Regions from separate parts of the Dactylosporangium sp. NPDC050588 genome, predicted to be linked through region 2. Evidence: riboswitches for the same ligand, from Rfam matches in the RefSeq annotation. Region 2 holds a riboswitch; the other holds the start of a gene.
What was found. A riboswitch is a leader RNA that binds a small molecule or an ion and turns the genes downstream of it on or off. The one in region 2 is predicted to bind S-adenosylmethionine.
Positions count from the first base shown of each region.

Region 1: another riboswitch for S-adenosylmethionine. It lies ahead of thrC (threonine synthase); the one in region 2 lies ahead of AB0I21_RS33675 (aminotransferase class V-fold PLP-dependent enzyme).

Region 1 covers NZ_JBFAJA010000095.1:43,681-49,399, forward strand. Annotated here, with positions in the region: gene AB0I21_RS47005 (alpha/beta fold hydrolase) at 1-495, shown strand, start outside; gene AB0I21_RS47010 (ABC transporter permease) at 492-1,376, shown strand; gene AB0I21_RS47015 (hypothetical protein) at 1,413-1,889, shown strand; gene AB0I21_RS47020 (glucosyl-3-phosphoglycerate synthase) at 1,947-2,873, opposite strand; SAM riboswitch class I at 2,982-3,120, shown strand; gene thrC (threonine synthase) at 3,131-4,399, shown strand; gene AB0I21_RS47030 (GNAT family N-acetyltransferase) at 4,782-5,719, shown strand, end outside.
Region 2 covers NZ_JBFAJA010000055.1:28,912-34,630, forward strand. Annotated here, with positions in the region: gene AB0I21_RS33670 (PrsW family intramembrane metalloprotease) at 1-1,164, opposite strand, end outside; SAM riboswitch class IV at 1,491-1,608, shown strand; gene AB0I21_RS33675 (aminotransferase class V-fold PLP-dependent enzyme) at 1,621-2,814, shown strand; gene ligD (non-homologous end-joining DNA ligase) at 2,861-3,727, opposite strand; gene ligD (non-homologous end-joining DNA ligase) at 3,720-4,670, opposite strand; gene AB0I21_RS33690 (Ku protein) at 4,769-5,719, shown strand, end outside.

The sequences.
Region 1 (5,719 bases), on a different contig from region 2:
GCCATGCTCGGCCTCCCCGAGCTGCTCGTCCTCGACGAACCCACCGACGGGCTCGACCCGCCGCAGATCGCCGAGATGCGCAAGGTCCTGCGCCGGTACGCGACCGGCGGCCGCGCCGTCCTGGTCTCCAGCCACCTCCTCGCCGAGGTCGAGCAGACCTGCACCGACGTCGTCGTCATGCACCGGGGCGAGGTCGTGGCCACCGGCAAGGTCGACGACATCGTCGGCGACTCGCCGACCGTCCAGATCGACGTGTCCGACGTGGACGCCGCCACGAAGGTCCTCGACGAGCTCGACGGCGTCCGCACGGTCATCCCGGCCGGCAGCAACGGCGGCCTGGTCGTCGACATCGACGGCGTGCCGCGCTCGGAGGTCGTCGCCGCGCTGGTCCGGGCCGGCGTCGGCATCGACCGGGTGACGCCGCGGCGGCGGCTCGAAGACGCGTTCCTGTCGCTCGTCGGCGGCGACACCAAGGCCAGTGGGGAGCGGTCATGAGCACTTCTTCGTCAGGTGTCGACGTGGTCGGCGGTGCGCCGGGGTACCGGCCGGGGGCGACTCTCTCGCTGTGGACGGAGATCCGCCGCCAGGCGGCCCGCCGCCGCACGCAGATGGCGCTCGGCTTCATGGTCCTGCTGCCGCTGATCATCCTGGTCGCCTTCCAGCTCGACAGCGGCGGCGACGACGAGGGCGGCAACAACGGCGAGTTCTCCCGCCTCGCCGACCTCGCGACCGGCGGCGGGGCCAACTTCACCCTCTTCACCCTGCTCGTCTCGTCCGGCTTCCTGCTGGTCGTCGTCGTGGCCCTCTTCTGCGGCGACACGGTGGCGAGCGAGGCGTCGTGGGGGAGCCTGCGGTACCTGCTGGCGATGCCCGTCCCGCGGGCCCGGCTGCTCGGCGTCAAGGTGACCGCGGCGCTGCTCTACTGCCTCCTCGCGGTCCTGGTCCTGGTCGGCACCGCGATGCTGGCGGGCACCCTGCGCTACGGCTGGGCCCCGCTCAACGCCCCCATCGGCGGGGAGATCGCCGCCGGCACGAGCGTCGTCCGCCTGCTGGAGATCGTCGGCTACCTGTGCGTGTCGCTGCTGGTCGTCGCCTCGCTCGCGTTCCTGCTCTCCGTCTCCACCGACGCCCCGCTCGGCGCCGTCGGCGGCGCGGTGCTGCTGCAGATCCTGTCCAGCATCCTGGACCAGATCACCGCCCTCGGAAACCTCCGCAACTTCCTGCCCACCCACTACAACGACGCCTGGCTCGGCCTGCTCTCCACCCCGCTGCAGACCGACGACATCGTGAAGGGCTGTATCGCCTCCCTCGCCTACGCCACCGTCTTCTTCTCCCTCGCGTGGTGGCGCTTTCTGCGAAAAGACGTGGTGAGCTGAATGCGTCTCGCGTACTGACCGGTAGGGTGCCGGTCCATGCGAACCTCGGCGCTCCGCGGTGCCTGGCTCCTCGTCCTCGGCCTCGCGGCGCTCTCCGGCACCCTCTACTACGACCAGGCCAACCTGGCGGCCTGGACCTCATACGTCGCCTCCTCCAACGCGATGAGCGGCCCCGCCGAGGCCTTCACCGCCCAGATCTTCACCCTCATCGGCGCCCTGGCCTCGGCGTCGGCGGCGTCGCTGGTCGCCGTCTGCGCCCTGCTCTTCGCCACCGGCCGCACCTTCGGCCACTGGGCCCTGCGCCTGACCGTGGTGCTGACCCTGGTCCTGCTGTCGCTGGTCGCGGTGGTCGTCGTGGTCGCCACCCTGACGGGCGACCCGCCGGCCGCGGTCATCGACACCCCGGTCTGGCTCCTGGCCGCCGAATGGCTCGCCGTCCTGACCGCCCTGGCCGGCGCCGCCATCACCACCTCGACGCTGTGGGGCTTCACCCCCGCCACCGACCCCCTCTGACCGCTTTTTCTGGCGGGAGCGACTGACCTTGCGCGTGACGTACAGGAGCGAAAACGGCTAGGCGAGCGGCTGCCGGTAACCCGGGATCGTGGTCATCGGGGGGCGGTCCGGGTGGGCGACCGGGTGGTCGGCGGGGGTGACCGTGCCGGTGCGCCTGACGAACTGGGTGAGCGTCGGCCAGACCGGGGCACCGGGGGTGATCCGGGCGTGGATGGTGTGCAGGATCGTGGCGGCCATGCGGCCCAGGGCCGCGGTGTCCTGGTGACCGTGGGTGCGCTGGCCGAGGTCGACCTGCGCGACCGCGTCCAGGCCGGCGGTGCGGTAGGTGTCGATGAGCAGGCCGGTCTCGACGCCGTAGCCCGCGGCGAAGGGCAGGGACTCCAGCAGGGAGCGGCGGGCCGCGTACTCGCCGGCGAGGGGCTGCACGACGCCGGCCAGAGCGGGGAAGTAGGCGTTGAGCAGCGGGCGGGCGGCGAGCTCCGTGACCCGCCCGCCGCCGCCGGCCGAGACGTCCAGGAGGGGGCGGTCGTAGAAGGCCTTCACCATCTGGGTGGCCGGGTCGTCCAGCAGCGGGCCGAGGAGGCCGGTGACGAAGTGCGGCCGGAAGTCGGTGAGGTCGGCGTCGACGTACACCAGGATGTCGCCGGTCGCGACGGCCAGGGCCTTCCAGAGCACCTCACCCTTCCCGGGTCGGGAGCCGGTCCCGGGGAGGATGTCGTCGCGGTGGTGGACGGTGGCGCCGGCCTGGCGGGCGACCTCGGCGGTCCGGTCGACGGAGCCCGAGTCGACCACGATGACCTCGTCGACGAGGGGCATGAGGGTGCGCGCGCCGGTGACGATCTCGGCGACGGTCGGCTCCTCGTCCAGCGCCGGCAGCACGACGCTGATCCGGGTGTCGCCCTTGCGGTCGTAGAGGTCGGCGAGGGGCCAGTCGCGCCATGTCGAGGTGCGCTTGGCGAACCAGTCCGCCGCGTCGGGATGCATGAGTGAAACCGTAGTCAGGTCCATCTCGTGAGATGACTCATACAGCGGCACCCGTGTCGGCCCTTACACTCGAATACGAACCACGCGAACAGCACGTCACAACTGAATACCTCATCCAGAGGGGCAGAGGGATACGGCCCGATGAAGCCCCGGCAACCCCTGCGACACGTCTCGACGCTGAGGCCGGTCGCGGTAGGTGCCAAATCCGTCCCGGTGCGCAAGGCCATGCACCTGGGAAAGATGAGAGGAAGGCCTCCATGACCTCGACGCTCGGCGTCTTCACCGACTCTCCCGCCCGCCACCTGGTCTGCCGTGGCTGCGGCGCCCAGTTCCCGCTCGCCGCGCAGCACGCCTGTTACGAGTGTTTCGGCCCGCTCGAGGTGGGCTACGACGCCGAGGCGCTCGGCCGGGTCACCCGCGAGCAGATCGAAGCCGGCCCCCAGAACATCTGGCGCTATGCGCCGCTGCTGCCGGTCGGCACCGACCCCGCCGGCCGCGTGACCCTCGACCCGGGGCTGACCCCGCTGGTCAAGGCGGATCTGCTGGCCAAGGAGCTCGGCATCACCGGCGCGCTGTGGGTGAAGGACGACTCGGCCAACCCGACCCACTCGTTCAAGGACCGGGTCGTCTCGGTGGCGCTGACGGCGGCGAAGGCGCTGGGGTTCACCCGCTACTCGTGCGCCTCCACCGGCAACCTGGCCAACTCGGTCGCCGCGCACGCGGCGCGGGCCGGGGTGCCGTCGACGGTGTTCATCCCGTCTGACCTGGAGCCCGGCAAGGTCGTCATGAGCGCTGTGTACGGCGGTGACGTCGTGGCGATCGAGGGGTCCTACGACGACGTCAACCGGCTGTGCTCGGAGCTGACCGAGACCGACGAGTTCGAGGACACGGCGTTCGTCAACGTCAACGTGCGGCCGTTCTACGCCGAGGGGTCCAAGACGCTCGGGTATGAGGTCGCGGAGCAGCTCGGCTGGCGGATCCCGGCGCAGGTCGTGATCCCGATGGCCAGCGGCGAGCTGCTGACGAAGATCGACAAGGCGTTCAGCGAGCTGGTGGAGATCGGGCTCGTGCCCGACACGGAGTGGACGGTGTTCGGCGCGCAGTCCGCGGGCTGCAACCCGATCGCGGTGGCGCTGCACAAGGGCACCGACGAGATCGTGCCGGTGAAGCCGACGGGCATCGCCAAGTCGCTCAACATCGGCGACCCGGCGGCCGGCGTCTACGCGCTGGAGTCGGTGCGGCGCACCGGCGGCTGGATGGAGTACGTCGACGACGACGAGATCCGCGCCGGCATCGAGCTGCTCGCCCGCACGACCGGCGTGTTCGCCGAGACCGCCGGCGGGGTCACCACCGCGGTGCTGAAGAAGCTGGTCGAGACCGGCAGGCTCGACCCGTCGAAGGAGACGGTCGTCTTCAACACCGGCGACGGGCTGAAGACCCTCGATGCGGTCGCCGGCACGGTCGGCCCGACGCACCGGGTCAAGCCCTCGCTGAAGTCCGTCCGCGAGGCCGGGCTGGTGAGCTGAGGTCCGGGCCATTTCGGCTGAGGGCTGATTTTTTCGCGCAACCCGCCGACGCCGTGACGGACGGTGTCGGCGCGGGTGCGGCTGAGAGAGCGCTTTCACTCCTTGGACGAGGGGCGACTCAGCCGATCGACGGAGCCGGTCGCGACGCAGTGTGACCGCGCTCAAGCCGTGCGTCTCGAAGCCACCCGGCGAGGGACTTGACGACCTCAGGACCGCGCGCCAGGATGCTCGGTGCGGGAGGACGTGTCGCCGCGAGGCCCGGACCCTGGTCCAGGCCCGCGACCACAACACCGGAGGTGTTGGCGAGCGTCCTCTCGACCATTTCCACCGGTCCCCATATATCTGTTGTCCGTCGATGCGTCTCTGCGCCACGCTGGCGGGCATGAGCCAGGACCTCAGCATCGTCGAGCTGGACGCCGATGACCCGGCGGCGGTCGACGCGGCCTTCACCATCGGTAACGAGGCGATCCTCGCCGACCTGCCGGACTTCCCCCCGAGCTGCCGGGCCGAGCACGAGGTCCGGGTCCGCCTGCCGATGCCGGGCACGGACCGGCACACGTTCCTGGCGTATCGCGACGGTCTCGCGGTCGGGCTCGTACAGGCGGATCTCCCGATATTCGACAATCTGAACAAATCGTTCCTCGACGTGCTGGTCCTGAAGGAGCACCGGCGGCGGGGCGTCGGGCGGGCGCTGTTCCGGCACGCGGTCGGCTTCGGCCTGGCCCGTGGCCGCACCTCGGTGATGGGCTTCAGCGTGATCACCGACGCCGGTGGCGCGCCGACCGGCTCCTCGGCGCCGTTCGCCGCGGCGCTCGGCCTGGACAACAAGCTCATGGACGTGCGCCGCCGGCTCGACCTGTCGACCGCCGACGATGCCGAGCTGGCGAGGATGCTCGCCACGAGCTGGCCGAAGGCGGCCGGCTACAGCACCGTCCAGTGGGGCAACACGCCGCCCGAGGAACTGATCGAGGACATGGCGCTGCTGGACAGCTCCTTCCTCGACGAGGCGCCGAAGGGTGACCTCGACCTGGAGGCGGAGAAGGTCGACGCCGATCGTCTGCGGCGGGTGTACGAGACGCGCGCCCGCTACGGTGCGCGCCCATACGAGACCGGCGTCATCCACGACGCGACCGGCCGGCTCGTCGCGTTGAGCGCGCTGCGGTTGAGCAAGACCGTCGACTGGCACGCGTGGCAGCAGATCACCCTGGTGCACCCGGCCCACCGGGGGCACCGGCTCGGCCTGATCTCCAAGCTGGTCAACCTGCAGGCCATGCGCGCGCAGGAGCCGGCGGTCCGGATCGTCGACACGTTCAACGCCGA
Region 2 (5,719 bases):
CATGCCGTCGCGGAGCAGGGCGAGCTTCGTCGCGTCGAACTGGAAGGCTTTCATCGCCTTGGCACCCGGGTCGCCGGCGACCCGCTTGGCCCACCGGCGGGCGGACAGCCGCCTGCCGAGCGTGCCGAGCGACGCCACCTCCGGCGGGGAGAACCAGCCGGCCCGCGCGTACTCGGTGAGCATCCGCTCGGTCAGCCTGCCCTCGGCCGCGCGCTGCCACAGCGCGAAGCCGACCATGCAGAGGAAGATCGGCATCATGACGGAGAAGTAGCCGTACAGCAGGATGATCGGCTTCGCGGCGGCGATCACCGACATGAGGTTCCACGAGCCGTGCAGCAGCATCGCGAGCAGCAGGCCGGCGAGGGGTGCGAGCCACTTGACCGCCTTCGTCGAGCTGCGCGACGCGGTGCCGAGCCCGATCGCGGTCATCGACGTGAAGAGCGGATGCGCGAACCCGGTCATCAGGATGCGCACGATGAAGATGCCGACGAGCGCCGCCGCGCCCTTCACCGCGCCGCCCTGCTCGGCGGTGTCGGCGTAGCCCTTGTACCCGAGGTACAGGATGTTCTCCACCATCGCGAACCCGGTCGCGGACAGCCCGCAGTAGACGATGCCGTCGATCAGGCCGGAGAACGCCCGGGGGCGGCGCCACAGCAGCAGGACCGGCCCGAGGGCCTTCATGCTCTCCTCGATGAACGGCGCGACCACGACCGCCACGATCGCGTCCGACAGGCCGAGCTTGTCGGCGAGGACCCCGCCGGCGGTGTTGACCACGAGCGCGACGCCGGTGGCCACGCAGGCGCCCCAGCCGAAGACGAAGACGAGATAGCGGACGGGCTCCGGCTCGTACCGGTCGAGCCACAGGAAACAGGAGACCAGCAGCGGCACCGGGATGACGGCCGCGCCGACGCCGATGACGAGGGCGGTCCATCCGCCGCTGAAGCCGAAGAACGCCAGCAGCGCGACGCCGCACGCCGCGATGCCGCCCATGACGCCGATGAGCGTCCAGAGGCGGCGGCGGTCGGAGCGCTTGGCGGGCGGCGCGGCGGCCAGGGCGAGGGCCGCGGTCGGGTAGCGCTGCTCGCCGGTGTCGGGGGCGGCGTCCTCCGTCACGTTGGGCACGACGTCGGCGCCGGCCGCGTCCCACCCCTGCGGCGCGGCCATACCGGCGGCCTGCCCGGCCGTTCCACCAAGATCTCCGCCCGAAGCACCGCCCGAAGCACCGCCGGAAGCACCGGTCGATGCGTCGGGCCCCTTGTCCAGGGCGACCGGCTCGCCGCTGGACGGGACCGGACCGCCGCTCAACGGGGCAGGTGCGGGGATCGGAGCTGCCCAGGGTGACCGTTCCTCGGGCGCGGCAGAGGCGGCCGCTGGTCGTACATCACCCGACGACGGCGACAAGGTGGCGTCACGGTTACCCGGATCCTGAGGCGTCCCAGTCGGCGGGAGATCGGTCATGGGCCAACCATATCCGCGCTACGGTGAGACCAGGTCATGAGTGCCAGCGCTAAAGCCCCGGCTTGCTGGCCGGCAACCCTCGCGTTCGCGGCGGGGTGCCCCGGGTGATGACACGGTCCGGCACGCGGTGTGTCCGGGCAAGCGCGAGCGGAGGACTCTGCCATGTCCACGATCCTGTCCCCCGGTGACGTGAAGCTGCGCGACGGCCGCAGCGTCGACTTCGCCAACCTCGACATCGCCGCGACCGCCCCGTGCCTGCGGGTGGTCGCCGACGCGGTCGCCGAGCTCCTGCCGTTCTACGGCAGCGTCCACCGCGGCGCCGGCGCGCTCTCGGAGCGGTGCACGCGGGAGTACGAGCAGGCCAGAGAGACCGTCGCGGACTTCATCGGCTGCCGCGACGGCGACACGGTCGTCTTCACCCGCAACACCACCGACGCCCTGAACCTGCTGGCCAGGGCGGTGCCCGAGGGCACGACGGTGCTCACGTTCGACGGGGAGCACCACGCCAACCTGCTGCCGTGGCAGCGGAGCCTCCACCTGGACGCGCCGCGCTCGCCGCAGGAGGCGGTGGAATCGCTGGAGTGGGCGCTGCGCCGGCAGCCGTGCGGCCTGGTCAGCGTCACGGCGGCGAGCAACGTGACCGGCGAGGTGTGGCCAGTGGCGGCGCTCGCCGAGGTGGCGCACCGCTACGGGGCCCGGCTGGCGGTCGACGCGGCGCAGCTCGCCCCGCACGCCCCGGTCGACCTGACCGCACTGGGCGCCGACTACGTGGCGTTCTCCGGGCACAAGGTCTACGCGCCGTTCGGGGCCGGGGTGCTGGCCGGACGGGCGGACTGGCTGGACGCCGCCGAGCCGTACCTGGCCGGGGGCGGCGCGAGCGCCAGCGTCGGCGACGACCTCGACGTCCGGTGGGCGACCGGGCCGGCGCGGCACGAGGCCGGCACGCCCAACCTGCTCGGCGCCGTCGCGATCGCGGCCGCGTGCCGGGCGCTCGCCGCCGCCGACCACTCCGCGGAGCGGGCCCTGGTGGCACGGCTGCGGGCGGGCTTGGCGCGGCTGCCGCACGTGGAGGAGCTGCGGCTGTTCGAGGCGGACGCGGAGCGGGTCGGCATCGTGTCGTTCGCGGTGCTGGGCGAGGACCCCGGCGCGCTGGCCACGACGCTCGGCCGGGACCACGGGATCGGGGTGCGGACGGGGCTGTTCTGCGCGCATCCGCTGACCCGGCGGCTGCTGTCGGAAGCGACGGCCAGGATCGCCCCGTCGGCGCCGGTGCCGCCCCAGGCGGTGCGGGCCAGCTTCGGCCTCGGCACCACGGAGGCCCACATCGACCGCCTCCTGGAAGCCCTGCGCCGCTGAGCCACCAGGCCCGCCGCCGCGGTCCCGCGGTACCGACGGCCCGCCGTCACGACCCGGCGGTGGTGCGGTCCAACACGACGGAAGGGGTGAGGTCGGCGATGGTCAGCGCGCCCTCGGCGACCTCGTCCCAGGTCAGCGGGGCCGAGACCGTCGGCAGGGCACCCGCGCGCAACGAGAACGGCGCGACCGTCGTCTTGAAGGCGTTGTTCTGACTCCAGTCGATGAAGACCTTCCCCGGGCGGAGCTGCTTCGCCATCCGGGCCACGATCAGGTCGGGCCGGAGGCGGGCGAGCTCCTCGGCGACGTCCTTGACGTACGCGCTGATCTCGTCGGCGGTCTCCTCGCCGGACAGCTCGGCGGTCAGCTGCATGCCCTTGCGGCCGGAGGTCTTGGCGGCGGGCTCCAGGCCGTCGGCGGCGAGCCGGTCCCGGACCAGCAGGGCCACCTCGTAACAGTCGGCGAGCGTGGCCGGCGGGCCGGGGTCGAGGTCGATGACGAGCAGGTCGGGGTTGAGCGGCGAGCCGTCGGCGGCGACGCGCCACTGCGGGGTGTGCAGCTCGAGCGCGGCGAGATTCGCCAGCCAGACCAGCGTAGCCAGCTCCTCGACGACGATGAAGTCGATGGTCTCGCGGCCGCGGCTGGAGCCGGGCACCGGCAGCCGGACGGTGCGGACCCAGTCGGGCGTGCCGGCCGGCGCGTTCTTCTCGAAGAAGCTGATGCCGTCGACCCCGTTGGGGTAGCGGATGCGGGTCAGGGGCCGGCCGGTGAGGTGCGGCAGGAGGACCGGTGCGATGCGGGTGTAGTAGTCGATGACCTCGCCCTTGGTATAGCCGACCTGCGGGTACAGGACCTTGTCGAGGTTGGTCAGGTCGAGGTGCCGCCCCTCGACCTCGACCCGGACCTTGTCAGGCATCGACGCCGCCCGAAGCAGCGACGTCCGCAGGGGTGAGGTCGGGCCGCAGGCGCAGGAAGCGGGGGAAGCGGAGCCGCCCGTCGCGCGTACGGTGGCTGAACTTCACCTCCACCACCAGCGTCGGCGTGACCCAGGTCGCGCCGCGGGCGTCCTCGCGGGGCACGGTGCCGGCGAAGGGCGGCTGCGGCACCGACAGGTCACGCAGCGCGTCCAGCAGTGCGCGCTCGGCCGCGTTGGAGATCCCCCCGCCGACCCGGCCGCTGAAGGCGAGCAGCCCACCGGCCGCCGGCACCCCGACGAGCAGGGCGCCGAGGGCGCGCTTGCCGGGCCGCCAGCCGCCGACGACGAACTCGCAGCTCTCCTCCAGCTTGACCTTCACCCAGTCCGGCGAGCGGAGGCCGGGGTGGTAGTGCGATCCGGCCCGCTTCGCCACCACGCCTTCGAGGGCGTTGTTGCGGCTGGCGGCGACGGTCGCCGGGCCGTCGTCGAAGCACGGCGGGATCACCGCCCGCGCCCCCAGCGCGAGCCCTTCGAGGATGCGTCGGCGGCTGGTGTACGGCGATGCGAGCACATCCTTGCCCGCGGCCCTCAGCACGTCGAACGCCAGGTAGGACACGGGCAACGCGACCGCCAGCCGCGCGGCCCGGGCCGGCTCGCGCACGTGCATCCGCTCGGCCAGCAGCTGGAAGGACGGCCGGCCGGCCTCGTCCATGGTGACGACCTCACCGTCGAGGACGGTGTCGTCGAGGCCCTCGCCGATCGCCGCGAGCTCCGGATAGGCGGCGGTCACCTCGACCCCGCTGCGCGCGTAGAGGCGGGTGACGCCGGCGGTGACGACGGCGATCGCCCGGATGCCGTCCCACTTGAACTCATACGACCAGCCCGGCCCGGTCGGAAGCGGGCCGGTCGAGGCGAGCATCGGTGCGGGCGGCCCGGTCCCCATCACCCCACGATAGTTCGCCGCCGACTTCCTCGCGTGGAGGTCGATTCGATGCGAAGCTGGTGTTCCGAGGTCAACACGCTGCGGAAAGGGATCCCCTAATGCGCGCGATCTGGAAAGGCGCGGTCTCCTTCGGGCTCGTGTCGATCGCCGTCCGGCTGTATTCGGCGACGGAAGAGAAGGACATCCGCTTCAACCAGGTGCACCGCGACGACGGCGGCCGGATCAAGTACAAGCGGGTGTGCTCGATCGACGGCGAGGAGGTCGCGTATGACGACATCGCCAAGGGGTACGACCTCGGCGGCGGCGAGATGGTGATCCTCACCGACGAGGACTTCGCCGACCTGCCCCTGACCACGAGCAGGGCGATCGAGGTGCTGGAGTTCGTGCCGGCCGAGCAGGTCGACCCGATCCTCTACAACAAGGCGTACTACCTGGAGCCGGACAAGACGGCCGCGAAGCCCTACGCGCTGCTGCGCGACGCGCTCACCAACACGGAGCGGGTCGCGATCGTCAAGGTCGCGCTGCGGCAGCGGGAGCAGCTGGCGACGCTGCGGGTCCGCGAGGACGTGCTGGTCCTCAACACGATGCTGTGGCCCGACGAGATCCGGGCCGCGAAGTTCGACATCCTCGACGAGGACGTGTCGGCGCGCCCGGCGGAGCTGGCGATGGCCGGCTCCCTGATCGAGTCGATGGCCGCGGACTTCGACCCGTCGACGTACACGGACAACTACCGCGAGGCGCTGCAGGAGGTCATCGACGCGAAGGTGGCCGGCCGGGAGGTCGTCCAGCCGGAGGAGACCGAGGAGGCGCCGGCCGCGGCGGTCGACCTGATGGCGGCGCTGCGGGCATCCGTGGAGCGGGCGAAGGCGGCGCGCGGCGAGCCGGCCCCGGCGCCCGCGAAGAAGGCCGCGAAGACCGCCGCCACGAAGGGCACCGCCGCGAAGGACGACGACGTGGCCGAGGCGACCCCGATCAAGCGGGCCCCGGCGAAGAAGGCGCCCGCGGCGAAGAAGGCGACGCCCGCGAAGAAGGTCACCCCAGCGAAGGCG